DNA from 3 places in the Shouchella rhizosphaerae genome. Region 3 is predicted to be linked to each of the others. Evidence: predicted binding sites of a transcription regulator. Region 3 holds the regulator's gene; each other region holds the start of a gene.
The links. The regulator LexA, encoded in region 3, represses DNA repair genes until DNA is damaged. The targets are predictions, from matches to a motif close to CGAACATATGTTCG.
Positions count from the first base shown of each region.

Region 1 (4,250 bases), 1.7 Mb from region 3:
GCGCCATGATTACACAACACTTGCTCTTCGTTCCAACGAAAGCGAGCCTGTGGAAATTGATACACATTGGTTTCCTGAGCTTGGTTTTGATTATTATTTGACCGTTGATGACAGCCATGGCATCGTTCATCGTCTTGTCCGCTTTGATGAAAAACGAGATCATATGTATGTAGCTGCGCTCTCTTTGCCTGCCGATTTAAGGGAACAGGACAGCGAAGCTTATGAAGAAGCGGTCAGCTTGTTCCACGCGATTCTCGTTTCTGCTAATCATGAAAGCGACAAAGGCGAGCATTCTATTGATGAGGACTTGGCTACCGTTCCTTTAGCTCAAAAATTAAGTGGCAAGCCTAGCGCCGAAGCAAACACGCCTGAAGAAAGCCTAGTTGCGGAAGTGCCATTCTTCTATGACGGGGAAGCCCATTCCGTTCTTGCCCATACCTTTGTGCTGTTTGACACACTTGAGATCCAATTGCCTGAAGGCTACCAAATGCGTCGTTTAGGGGACCAGTCTTATAGTTTTTGGAATGAACAAAACCAACTGTTTGCGCCGATTTCCATTATTATCGGCCTCGCCCATCCAGACGTACCTGCCGATATGCACATTAATGCGCTCCGTTCTGCACGCACAGAAATCAAGTGGCCGCTAACCGATGCTCTCGATTGGTATGATTACGCCTTCGCCGACGCGAACAGTGAAGATGAATTTAGCAGTATCACGCTCATTAAAGAACTGGCAGATGGTCGTATTCTTGATTTATCGGTCCACACAAGCGAACAAGCAATTGATTCCCTTGTCTTGGAACAACTTCTTGCCTGCCTTGCAACGGCTACAGAAAAGCAAACAGTGAAATAAAGCGAAAACATCAAGCTTCCCGACCGCTTCTTAGCACGGGGAGCTTTTTTGAACGGCTCATTTATAATGGCCGCCAATTTTTTGGCTTCTGTCTCGAAGCTGTGACGCTTTTTGCAACGAAGAAGCACGCTGGATCGCGAGCTTCCCATATTTTTGGCGGATGCCGTCCATCACATAACCAATCGTTGACAGACGATCTCTGCTCGCATTGTCGTCAAATAAGCTAAGCTGCCAATTTTGGTCACTTTGCAAGTTGCTCACACCTATGCTTAAACGGCGGATTGGATAACCGTCCCAAAACCGTTCAAGCAACGCGCACGCCGCTTCGTATACTTCCATTGTAATGTTGGTTTCAAAAGGAATCGTATACTGCCGGTGAAACCCACGTTTTTCAACGAAATCGGCACCATTGACACTTAGGGAAACCGTACTCCCCATCCAGCCATCCTGCCTCAAACGCGCGCATACTTCCTCGCATAACTCAAGCAACACGACACAAATGTCCTCCTTTTTCACATAGTCCCGAGGCAGCGTCATCCCATTTCCATACCCTTTACGACGGGCATGGGCGGCTCTTGTTACAGGTGAGTAATCTTCGCCATTGGCTGACATCCATAAAACTTGGCCATGGACGCCAAAACGTTTCTTTATCCGTGCGCCATCCGTTTGCGCCAGTTGACCAATCGTTCGAATCCCCATATTGCGAAGGTGGACGCTCATTTTCCGGCCAACGCCAAACAGTTTTTCAATCGGCAAGCACCACAAATCAAGATCAAGACTGTCTTTTCTAAGCCAATAAATCCCTTCACTGCTTTTCTTGGCAAAATTGTCGCATGCTAGTTTTGCCAATACTTTGTTTTCGCCGATGCCAACTCTTGCCTTTACGCCAAATCGGTCCATAATGGCTTGCTTCACTTTTTCTGCTATTTCATAAGGGGGGCCAAACAACTTTTGGCTCCCAGTCACATCCATAAACTGTTCATCAATCGAATAGGGCTCAACCAAATCGGTAAACGTGCCAAGAATTTTTGAAATTTGTAGGGAAATATCAACGTAGCGCTGCATATGTGGTTTCACAACAACTAAGTCTGGGCATTTTTGCTGCGCCTCAAATAAGCGCTCAGCATTTCGGACGCCCTTAGCCTTTGCTAATGGGCATGCCGCCAAAATGACGCCACTTCTCCGATTCACGTCCCCAGAAACGACAAGGGGGCGCCCATCGTACTGGGGATTGGCCGCATGTTCGATCGACGCATAAAACGATTCCATATCAACAAGAAAAATGACATTTGCCCGCTTCATGTTTGTTGCCCTCCCCTGTGTTCTGATTCTAGTATATGCGAATGTGCGTTCCCTATTCAAGAGAAAAAACGAATAGACGTTCGGTATTTTTTGCCATTGCTCTCCTATTGTCAGAGCAAAAAAAGAACCAGGCAAAAGCCTGATTCTTAATGAAGGCGCTTAGCACCTAAGTATCTTGGTTTCCAGTAACTATTGTTCATGTCAGCAACTTCAACTCCCCGGGAAGAGCCAGCATGAATGAATTTATTGTCGCCTATATAGATGCCATTATGAGAAGGGCCGGCTTTATAGGTTTCAAAAAAGACAACATCGCCTACACTCGGTGAACTAACGGATGTTCCCTTATTCCATTGTTCCGAAGCAGTTCGAGGAACGCTAACACCATTTTGCCGGAAAATGTATTGGATAAATCCACTACAGTCAAATCCAGACATAGAAGTGCCTCCCCAAGCATACGGGACGCCAATGGCCGACTGTGCGCTAGAGATCAAGCCTGAAACAAGTCCGCTTGCGTTTTGGTTCGTCTGAGCAGGTTGATTGTTGTTTACCGTTTGGTTTTTGTTCACAGGGGCAGGGCTGTTGCTAAGTTTCGCAAATGTTTGCGGCCCAGCAATCCCATCAGCGGACAGACCATTGTTTTTTTGGAATTCACGCACAGCCGAACGGGTCACCTCACCATAATAGCCTGTTGCATTCTGATTAAAGTAGCCAAGGGAGCGCAGCTGATTTTGCAAATCGGTCACTTGGCTGTTGCGATCGCCAAGACGAAGCGAGCCCGTTGACGAAGCAGGCTTGCTTTTTGAAGGTGTATCATTTTCTGAAGCACGATTACCGCCGTTTTTAAGCGCTGCTTGTGTGGCTGGTCCAGCGATCCCATCAGCTTGCAAGTTGTTCGCCCGTTGGAAAGCACGCACCGCATCACGCGTTACCGTGCCGTAGTAGCCAGTAGGAGATTGGTTGAAGAAGCCGAGCTTTCGTAGATCCTCCTGTAACGCTGTCACACTGCCGCCGCGGCTACCTACACGCAGAAGGCTTGTCTTGCTGGATGGCTGCGTATCAGCCGTTTTATTCCCATTGTTATTCGGTGCTGATACAGCCGCTCCTGTCAAAGAACTTAGCGTCTGTGGGCCAGCAACCCCGTCAACAAGAAGGTTATTCGCTTTTTGGTAAGCAATTACTGCATCTCTAGTATGGGTGCCAAAATAGCCTGTAGCAGTGCCGTATGTAAAAAACCCTTTTTCTTTTAGAGCATTTTGCAGTTCAGTCACATCGGGATGAGACATGCCCTGACGGAGTGTACGGTCGCCGAGCGCTGCATCTGCATCTTGTGGGGCGACTACGGCAATACCCGCCACAACGGCAGAAGAGAACAGCACTTTATTGAAAGTAGATTGTGCCAAGAAAATGCCTCCTTCTAAAGTGATTTTCCATTCATTTTCCTTTTTCGACAGAATGTTGTCTTCGTGAATTATATCGGCTATGGAATGTAAATTTTAAACGAAATATGGCGGCTGGACTACCGATGTAATTGAAATGTAATATTACAAAAGTGCTTACCCCTCTATCCTTTTATGTAAAAATCAAGACTGGGCGGGCTTTTCCCGCTTTTCAGGCACAGGTTGGGAAAATTTCTTAATCGGATTTCTCAGCCAAAAGACGGAGGGGCGACTGCACCAAAAAGCTGAAGACGCTAAAGGCATGTCCTGTTACGCTAAAATAAAAAAGGAGGTCATTTAAAAATGGCCGAGTCAAAAGTCTATTTGCAGCTATTGGGATTAGAACGGCAACCGCCTTCACTCCCTTTTCTCAATGCGATTTGTACAGCCCACTTGCAAACATTCCCGTTTGAGAACATGAGCAAATTGACCCGTTGGCTAAACGGGATGGAAGGATTGCCTTCTGTAAATGAGTTTCTTCAAGCGCGCCGCACACTCGATGCTGGCGGAACTTGTTATTCAATGAACGGAAACGTCCATCTTTTATTGAACCAACTCGGTTTTAACAGCCAACTGGCTATGCTTGGCGGCGAACACATGGGCATAATCGTATTGCTCGACGGCACTCGTTATTACGTCGATTGTGGCGCAGCAGCCCC
Region 1 is NZ_CP144921.1:1,533,312-1,537,561, forward strand. Features, by position in the region: gene V5G21_RS07700 (hypothetical protein) at 1-853, shown strand, start outside; gene V5G21_RS07705 (DNA polymerase IV) at 911-2,155, opposite strand; gene V5G21_RS07710 (peptidoglycan-binding protein) at 2,302-3,555, opposite strand; gene V5G21_RS07715 (arylamine N-acetyltransferase) at 3,895-4,250, shown strand, end outside.
Region 1: the regulator LexA is predicted to act here: its motif matches at 2,225-2,238, upstream of V5G21_RS07705 (DNA polymerase IV).

Region 2 (4,250 bases), 610 kb from region 3:
AAAAGCGGCCCAACACTTGCCAAAGAAAACCGACAATGAGCAACACTGCGCCAATCACCATTAATGTTTTACCCATTTTGCTTTTCCACTCCATAATGAGCATAACAAGCCGGCGTCGCTATCCGCCCCCGAGGCGTCCGCTGGATAAAGCCAATTTGCAGCAAGTAGGGCTCATATACTTCCTCAATCGTTGCCGCTTCTTCGCCAATGGTCGCCGCAATCGTTTCTAATCCAACCGGGCCCCCATTAAATTTTTCAATCATGCCTTTTAACAATTTATCGTCAATATGGTCTAGCCCTAACGGATCGACATGGAGCTGTTCAAGGGCGGAGCATGCCCTTTCCAACGAAATAGCAGCCTCCCCTCCTACTTGGGCAAAATCACGAACGCGACGGAGCAGGCGGTTTGCAATCCGAGGAGTCCCTCTTGACCGCCGCGCCAATTCAAGCGCTGCAGACGGCTCAAGCGTCGCTTGAAAAACGGTGGCGGAACGTTCCACAATTTGAGCCAGTTCTTCAGGTTTGTAATACTCAAGCCTTGCCATTACGCCAAAACGGTCGCGTAACGGGGACGAGAGCATTCCTGCACGTGTTGTCGCGCCCACTAACGTAAACGGCGGCAAATCTAATCGAACCGATCTAGCAGTTGGGCCTTTGCCAATGACGATATCTAGACAAAAATCTTCCATGGCCGGATACAGCACTTCTTCAACTGTGCGGTTCAAGCGGTGGATCTCATCAATAAACAAAACGTCTCCTGGCTCAAGGGCGGTTAAAATCGCGGCCAAATCGCCAGACCGCTCAATTGCCGGGCCGGAAGTAGTCCGCAACTCGCCGCCCATTTCCGCCGCAATAATCGCCGCTAGCGTCGTTTTCCCAAGGCCTGGCGGTCCGTAAAGCAGGACATGGTCAAGCGCTTCTTCGCGCATTTTTGCTGCCTCCATAAACACAGCAAGGTTGTGCTTAACCGTTTCTTGCCCGATATAATCGGCCAATCTTTTTGGCCGTAACCCTTGCTCGCTCTGTTCTTCCAACTCCGTTGCTTCAGCGGAAACAATTCGTTCTTCCATTGTCATCCCCCTTACTTAAGGACGTTTTAACATAAGCGCAAGCGCACGCCTAATATATTCATCTGTTTCCAGCGTTTCCGCTTTTAACTGTTTTTCCACTTTTTTCAGCTCTTTTTCAACATAGCCCAAAGCACGCAACGCTTCTAAAGCATCCTCAAGCTGTGGATTTTTTTGCTGTTTGTCAGCGCCAGCAGCAGGTTCCAGCATTGGTGCCATATCATCAAGCTTCCCTTTTAAGTCAAGAATGATTTGTCTTGCTGTTTTTTTGCCGACTCCAGGGAAACGGACAAGCAGCGCCTCATCTTCTTGTTCAATTGCATGGATAATATCTTCTGGTTCTCCAGAAGCAAGAATGGCGAGCGCTCCTTTTGGGCCAATGCCAGAGACATTTAAAAGCTTTTCAAACAACAAACGTTCTGTCCTTGTTGTAAACCCAAATAGGCGTTGGCTGTCTTCGCGAACATAGTGGTGTGTCGGGACCACTACCTCCCGATTTAAATCGTTTATAAAACGGTAAGGGTTTGCACAGTAAATTTGGAACCCAATCCCGTTGGCTTCGACCACGAGATAAGCAGGTTCAACTGCAACCAAATTCCCTTTAATATAGTCAATCACAAGCATTCTCCTCTGCATGGCCAAAAAGCGAACATTTATTTCTATTTTAGCATAGCAGATAGCTTTCCGTCATTAAGTTGCTACTAAGCCAGCAAGTGGGTAATGCGATAGCCAGTGCTGCAGCTGCCCATTATCGCCATTGTGCTAACAGGTTTTGCAAATGCTCAAGGCTTTCAATCCGGATGCCTTGTTCAAGCGCCGCAACATCCGATTCGCTTAGCTTTGCTGCCTCAATTTCGCTATAACGTGTGACAATCTGTCCAGCTTCTTGTGCTCCTGTGTAAAGCACGATCCCCCTATCGGCATCTATGCCTAAATAGCCATCCTCTTTTACTTCGGGTGAAAGGTCAAGAATGGTTTTCCGAAAGTGGACAAAGTGGTTGCTTTGGTCAACAAGCTGCCATTCTTCGTATTCCGCCCAAAAGTCGTCAATCGCCCAAATGGTTTCCTCAACACGCTCTGTTCGTATATTTCCATCAGCGAATACGGTTTCACGTAATACTTCCGTGGCATTAGGCGGATTTGCTACTTGGGGAGAATCATTAGACGCGTCTTCGCCAAGAATGATAAATGTTCCTAGTAGCAAAGCGAATGAGGCAGCTCCAAGAGAAAACGGAAGCCAATGTTTGTGGACAACTTGCTTTAACATCATGAACATCCCTTTCCAATCATACTATTGCTTTATCCTCGGCATTTAGCTTGTAATCTATACGAAAATGACACAGGATTTTCATAAAAATTGCCAATAAAAGCGCATGGTTATTGTTAGAATGAAAAGAGAAATTATAAGGAGGGAAACATATTGAGAAAATTAGCTGGAGTGGTCACGGCCTGTTTGCTTTTTTTTATTTTGACAGCTTGCGGGGCGCAAGAAGATAGTGGGCAAGAAGATAACAGTACTGCGGAATCAAGTGAAACCGTTGTCATTAAAGCAATGAACTGGCAGTTTGATAAAGAAGAATATGCGGCTGGCGCTGGTGACGTGACGGTGGAACTTAAAAATGAAGAGGGGAACCACGGCATCGTTATTGTCGGGGCTGATAATGGATCCGATCTTGTCATTAGCGGTTCGGACTCAAAAACCGTCACACTTGAACCAGGGGAGTATGAAATCCAATGCAACATTCCATGTGGTCCTGGCCACGAAGAAATGGTCTCGACTCTGGTTGTTTCTTAATTGCTATGTAGCTCCCCATTACTGGGGAGTTTTCAGTCTGATGGCGGTTATCGACTTTGTCGACAACCTCGCTCCCCATTACTGGGGGGTTTTTTTACTTATTTTGAAACGGGCGCTTTGCTGCATTGCCTAAATCGCGCATCATGTCTGTAAACGTGTCTCGGACATCATCAAAAGCAGCGCCTGAGCGCAATTTATCGTCCATTTTTCGCATATTTTTATAAATGTTGTTATCTGTACTAACAACAACATTTTTGCCTTTGCCGGCCAATTTGCGGACACGGTTTTCGACATGCTGTTTTACATCGTCTGCTTTTTCGTCTTGCTCATAGCCTACAACAACGTCGTCGCGATTAATAATAACGCGGGCTTCCCGAACACCGTCAATTTTCTCAACTTCTTCGCGGATCTCTTCTACCCGGTCGCCATCATAATTGCGATGGTAACGGACTTCTTCCGTTTCCATTCCCTGCCGCATGTTTCCGTCTTGGTTCGTAGAACGCTGTGCGTTTATGCCGCGGTTTCCATCTTTGTTCGTTGTAGCTCGTTGGAAATTCATGCCGCGGTTGCCGTAGTCTGCTCTTCGATTAAGAAAACCATTTTCGTCAACCATTCCTGGACGGTTGTTCCCAGTTATACCACGAACGTAGCCATTGCGTCCTTGATTATACTGGTTAGTCCGGTTCATGCGTTGGTTTTTATTTGAAAAGCGATTGTCGTCAAAGAATGTTTTATCATTCGTGTTGTACGCATTCGGCCCATAATACGGATAGTTGCGGTTGTTGAAGTTGTTGTCCCCATTCAGATTGGCTTCTTGATTGCGGTACGTGTTTGGCTGCATTCCAGCGCGGTTGTTGTCTTGTGTTCCGCAGCCTGCAAGCCCTGTTAGAAGCACGCTCGCGCAAATAAACGATAAAGCTGTTTTTTTCAATGGAAATTCCCCCTTTCGGTCTTAGTATGTACCAAAAAGGGGGAACTACGCTGTTAGATTATGGCTGTCAAAAAGCCGTTAATCTTGTTGGTCTTCTTCTTCGTATGCGTTTATTTGTTCCTCCGGCTCGTATTCCTGCTCTTGCAAATACGGGCTTTGTGGATGTGCCCATTGCTGTGGCTGGGCTGCATAAGGCCCCGTTAAAAAGGATGGAGCTTGGTTCATGTAATGGGGCTGCTGGTATAATTGGTCATCAAGCTGGCCGACAGGCGGCTGCCTATAGGGTCCTGCCTGTTGGTTTAATGTTCCTGGAGCAAAAAAAGGTGTTTGCGGAGGCGGATAGCTGTTTGCTACTGGCATTTGCGGCAAAGCAGCTGGCTGCCACCCTGGATAGCTCTGGAATGGTGCAGCATCGCCGATTTCTCCTTGATAAGGAGAGTAGCGATATTGTCCCCAA
Region 2 is NZ_CP144921.1:3,464,828-3,469,077, reverse strand. Features, by position in the region: gene V5G21_RS17145 (DUF2905 domain-containing protein) at 1-76, opposite strand, end outside; gene ruvB (Holliday junction branch migration DNA helicase RuvB) at 69-1,070, opposite strand; gene ruvA (Holliday junction branch migration protein RuvA) at 1,086-1,685, opposite strand; gene V5G21_RS17130 (intercompartmental signaling factor BofC) at 1,816-2,334, opposite strand; gene V5G21_RS17125 (hypothetical protein) at 2,488-2,862, shown strand; gene V5G21_RS17120 (YhcN/YlaJ family sporulation lipoprotein) at 2,957-3,793, opposite strand; gene safA (SafA/ExsA family spore coat assembly protein) at 3,872-4,250, opposite strand, start outside.
Region 2: the regulator LexA is predicted to act here: its motif matches at 1,714-1,727, upstream of ruvA (Holliday junction branch migration protein RuvA).

Region 3 (4,250 bases):
AAAAAGTGTTGCTCGGTACAGGATTAGGCATTGCCTTATCCGTCTTTTTTATGGGATACGTCCATTCAGCAGAACAGTTGTTTGTATTGCGTGCTTTTATGGGCCTTGCCACGGGGTTCATTCCTGCCTCAATGGCGTTGATAGCTGCCCAAAGCAGCAAAAAAACAGCAGGTGAAATGCTAGGAACATTGCAAACAGGGACAGTTTCCGGCGGTTTGCTTGGACCTCTTTTTGGAGGATTGATCGCTGATACAGTGGGAATGGAACTTACATTTTTGTTGACGTCATCGATTCTCCTAATCGCAACAGTCCTCGTTTTAATTGGCGTAAAGGAAGTTGTTTACGAAGAAAAAGGCGAGAGGAAAAGAAAGTATCGTTCAAAAGAAGTGCTTGGGCGTATCGTAAAAAGCCCGCTGCTCTTAATGGTGATGTTTGTTGCTTTAATTGTGCAAATGGCGCTGTTTAGTGTTCAACCATTGCTCGCCTTATACGTCAACCAGATTACCCATAATACTGAAAACATGGCTTTCTTAGCAGGTGCTGCTTTCTCGGTCACTGGGCTTGGCAATTTAATACTAACTCGTACTTGGGGGCAATTCGGTGATCGGATTGGCCATGAAAAAGTGATGATGATTTTGCTGCTATTATCAGGCCTGTTGTTTATCCCACAAGCATTTGTCGGCTCTCTTTGGCAACTGATTGTCTTACGTTTTCTGTTTGGCATGGCCGTAGGCGGCTTACTACCGTGCACAACCGCTTTTATCCGCCAGGCGTGCCCTGTTGCCATGCAAGGGGAAGTGCTTGGCTATAACCAAAGTTTTCGCTTTCTTGGAAATGTGTTAGGGCCTGTTCTCGGCGGAATGATAGCAAGTGGCTATGGCATCCCATATGTATTTATTTCGGCTGGTTTGCTGTTCCTGATGACAGCAGTCGTGCTTAAATGGACTCTTAGCCATCAGCAAAAGGAACATAGCAGCCAACCAGACTAAAAAAGCTTTCTGCGAGTGTTCTACTCGCAAGAAAGCAAATGGAATTAGGTTAATACGTTGGGCGAGAGGTGTTCTATAGCTAATTTAGTTGTTAAATTTTTGGCTCTACCAGTGCTTGATCGTTCTTGTCCTTTTCGGTGCATGAGAACAGCGATTGTTCGGTCATCAGAGCATAGCTATTATGCTAGTAGCATCGCTATCGTTATAGTAGTACTAAGCTTGTTTTCCTTTGGCATCCTAATGGCTTTTAAAAAAGATTGGTGAAGGAATAGGCAATTAAATACGGCATAAGTAGAACCACCTTCTTCTCATTTATTATATGTACGAGCGAAAAAACTGCTTGGTCATTTGCAAGATGGCAGCTACACAAAAAAGACTCTTTTATCCCCATTCGATGAAAGAGTCTTTAGTGTTTGTAGAAAATTAGCTTTGATCGATTGGACGAGTCGTGTCAAGCACGAACCTCTTTTGTTTTGCTTCCATCTGACAAGCGTATTTCAGATTTAAGGGGCTTGGTCAACAGCTTGAAAAAGCCTATTGGTCCGTTAGTGGATCGTGCGGAACACTCCGATGACTTTTCCGAGAATCGTGCAGTTTTCAAGGATAATTGGTTCCATTGAAGAATTCTCTGGTTGGAGACGAATGTAGTCCTTTTCCCGGAAAAACCGTTTTACTGTTGCTTCATTATCTTCTGTCATGGCTACAATAATATCGCCATTATCGGCTGTTTGCTGTTGCCGTACGATCACTTGGTCTCCATCGTAAATACCTGCTTCAATCATGCTTTCCCCTTGAATGACAAGCGCATACGTATTGTCGTAAGCGGCAAGGTGGTCGGGGAGTGGCAAGTAATCTTCGACGTTTTCAACAGCAGTAATTGGCACACCTGCGGTAACTTTTCCGATTACCGGAATAAAGCTTGCTGTCTCTTTTTTGACAAATGTATCATTATCAAATCCGAGAGAAAGGACTTCAATCGCCCGCGGTTTAGTAGGATCGCGGCGAATGTAGCCTTTTTTTTCTAATCTGGCCAAGTGGCCGTGTACGGTGGAACTTGAAGCAAGTCCAACTGCTTCACCAATTTCCCGGACGGACGGCGGGTACCCTTTTTTCTTTACTTCATCTTTTATGTACGCCAAAATTTCTTCCTGGCGCTTCGATAATTTCGACATTTTCCCACCTGCTTTCATATAACTGTTCTAAACAAACTTTACCATATCGAACGTATGAACGCAAACATAAGTTCTAAAAAAAGTAGTTGACACGAACAGTTGTTCCTTGTATTCTGATAACAGAACAAACATTCTCTAAGAACGGGTGATCGTATTGAGGAAACAAGATATGGGGCTAGTAGGCGGCGGCATTTTAACAGTATTGTTCATTTTCTCAAGTTTGGTATGGCCTGGCGAGCAGGAAAAAGACGATAACAAGAAACACGAACAGCAAATCGTGCAAGAGCAAATCGTTGAAACAACTTCGATTGATCGCGTTTTTTTAATTGACAATTAAGACTGCCAGCAATGTAAGTAAGCGAAGCAAAGGTGCCAGAAAGACATACTTCATCTTTTTTAGATCGGAAGCATCTTTGTTTATAAAATGAAGAGGTTGAGCACAGTAGCCATGCCACTAATGTTGACGACATCGATTTGGTTTTAGATTAGTGGATAGGGGCTAGCGGATTTTCACGGGAAGGAGGCCGCGGAGAATTGGCAGAAAAGGGACAAAAACAACAGGCGGCTATCTATTGCCGGGTGAGCACGACGAAAGAAAACCAAGCCAGTTCTTTAGAGAGGCAAGAAAAAGAACTGGTCGAATTGGCAAGGACAAATGGCATGGATGTACACACTGTTTTTAAAGAGCAGGCGAGCGGCTATAGCCTGGAACGGGATTGCCTCCTTGCTTTATTGGATTTATGCAAAGAAGGGATTGTCTCTTGTTTGCTTATTACGGATGATACTCGCCTAGGCAGAGGAAAAACGAAAATTGCGCTCTTGTACCAATTGAAAAAATATGGCGTTCCTATTTATACGGCCCATCATCAAGGGGAGCTTGTATTGTCTGAAGCGGATGAAATGGTGCTGGAAATTGTCGGTATAGTAGAAGAATACCAACGAAAACTACATAATTTAAAAATTAAACGGGGAATGAGGACAGCAGTAGCGAGTGGATACCGTCCAGAGCAGAACTTGTCTAAGAAACGAGGCGGTGGCCGCTACGAACTCGATTTACCAGTGGAAGAGATTGTCAGGCTCCGTGACCGGGGGCTGACTTTTTATGAAATTGCCTTAACTTTAAAAGGGATGGGCGTTGATTGTTCAAAAGCGACTGTTCATCGCCGTTATCAAAAATACATTAAAGAAAACGCATAAGCTGGTGGTTGACAGCAAAAAATGATACAAACCAATCGCTCAGCCGTACAGGCGAAGAAAGAAACGAGTCCATAAGGAATGCGTGAGCGACGGTTTCTTGGAACGACATTTCCAACGCCTAGGAGCAGGGCAGAGCGTATGCGATGTTTGTCTAGCCTCCCATAAGCGAATCGTTTGCCCTTGTGTTGCATGAGTGCTATGATGAGGGGCGAAACAAAAGGTAGGTGATGACGATGTTGTCAAAAGAAAAACTTGATCGCATCAATGAATTGTCAAAGCTAGCAAAAACAGTTGGTTTGACAAAAAAACAAGCAATGGAACAAAAAGCGCTTCGCAACGAATATTTGTCGGCTTTCCGCTCGTCGTTTACGGACCATCTCCATACTGTAAAAGTCGTCGACGCGAAAGGGAATGACGTAACTCCACAAAAATTAAAGGACAGCAAGGCGCAAAAACATAAACGATTGCATTAACTGTACAAGTCTACTCAGGCTTGTACATTTTTTTCAGAAAGTATATGATGAGAGGGAAAGAAGGCAGCAGAAAGGGTGTTATCCATTGACAAATAAAGTTGAAGAATTGGCTGTTAACACAATCCGTACGCTATCCATCGACAGCATTGAAAAAGCGAATTCCGGCCATCCAGGGATGCCGATGGGCGCAGCGCCAATGGCATTAAATCTGTGGACGAAGCATATGAACCATAACCCTGCGAACCCGAAGTGGTCAAACCGCGACCGTTTCGTGCTCTCTGCTGGCCATGGTTCCATGCTGCTATATAGTTTGCTCCATTTAAGTGGATACGACGTGACGCTTGACGACTTGAAGTCTTTCCGCCAGCTTGGCAGCCGTACGCCCGGCCATCCTGAATACGGCCATACAGACGGAGTCG
Region 3 is NZ_CP144921.1:4,075,267-4,079,516, reverse strand. Features, by position in the region: gene V5G21_RS20405 (MFS transporter) at 1-989, shown strand, start outside; gene lexA (transcriptional repressor LexA) at 1,535-2,161, opposite strand; gene V5G21_RS20395 (hypothetical protein) at 2,316-2,498, shown strand; gene V5G21_RS20390 (YneB family resolvase-like protein) at 2,696-3,358, shown strand; gene V5G21_RS20385 (DUF896 domain-containing protein) at 3,592-3,831, shown strand; gene tkt (transketolase) at 3,917-4,250, shown strand, end outside.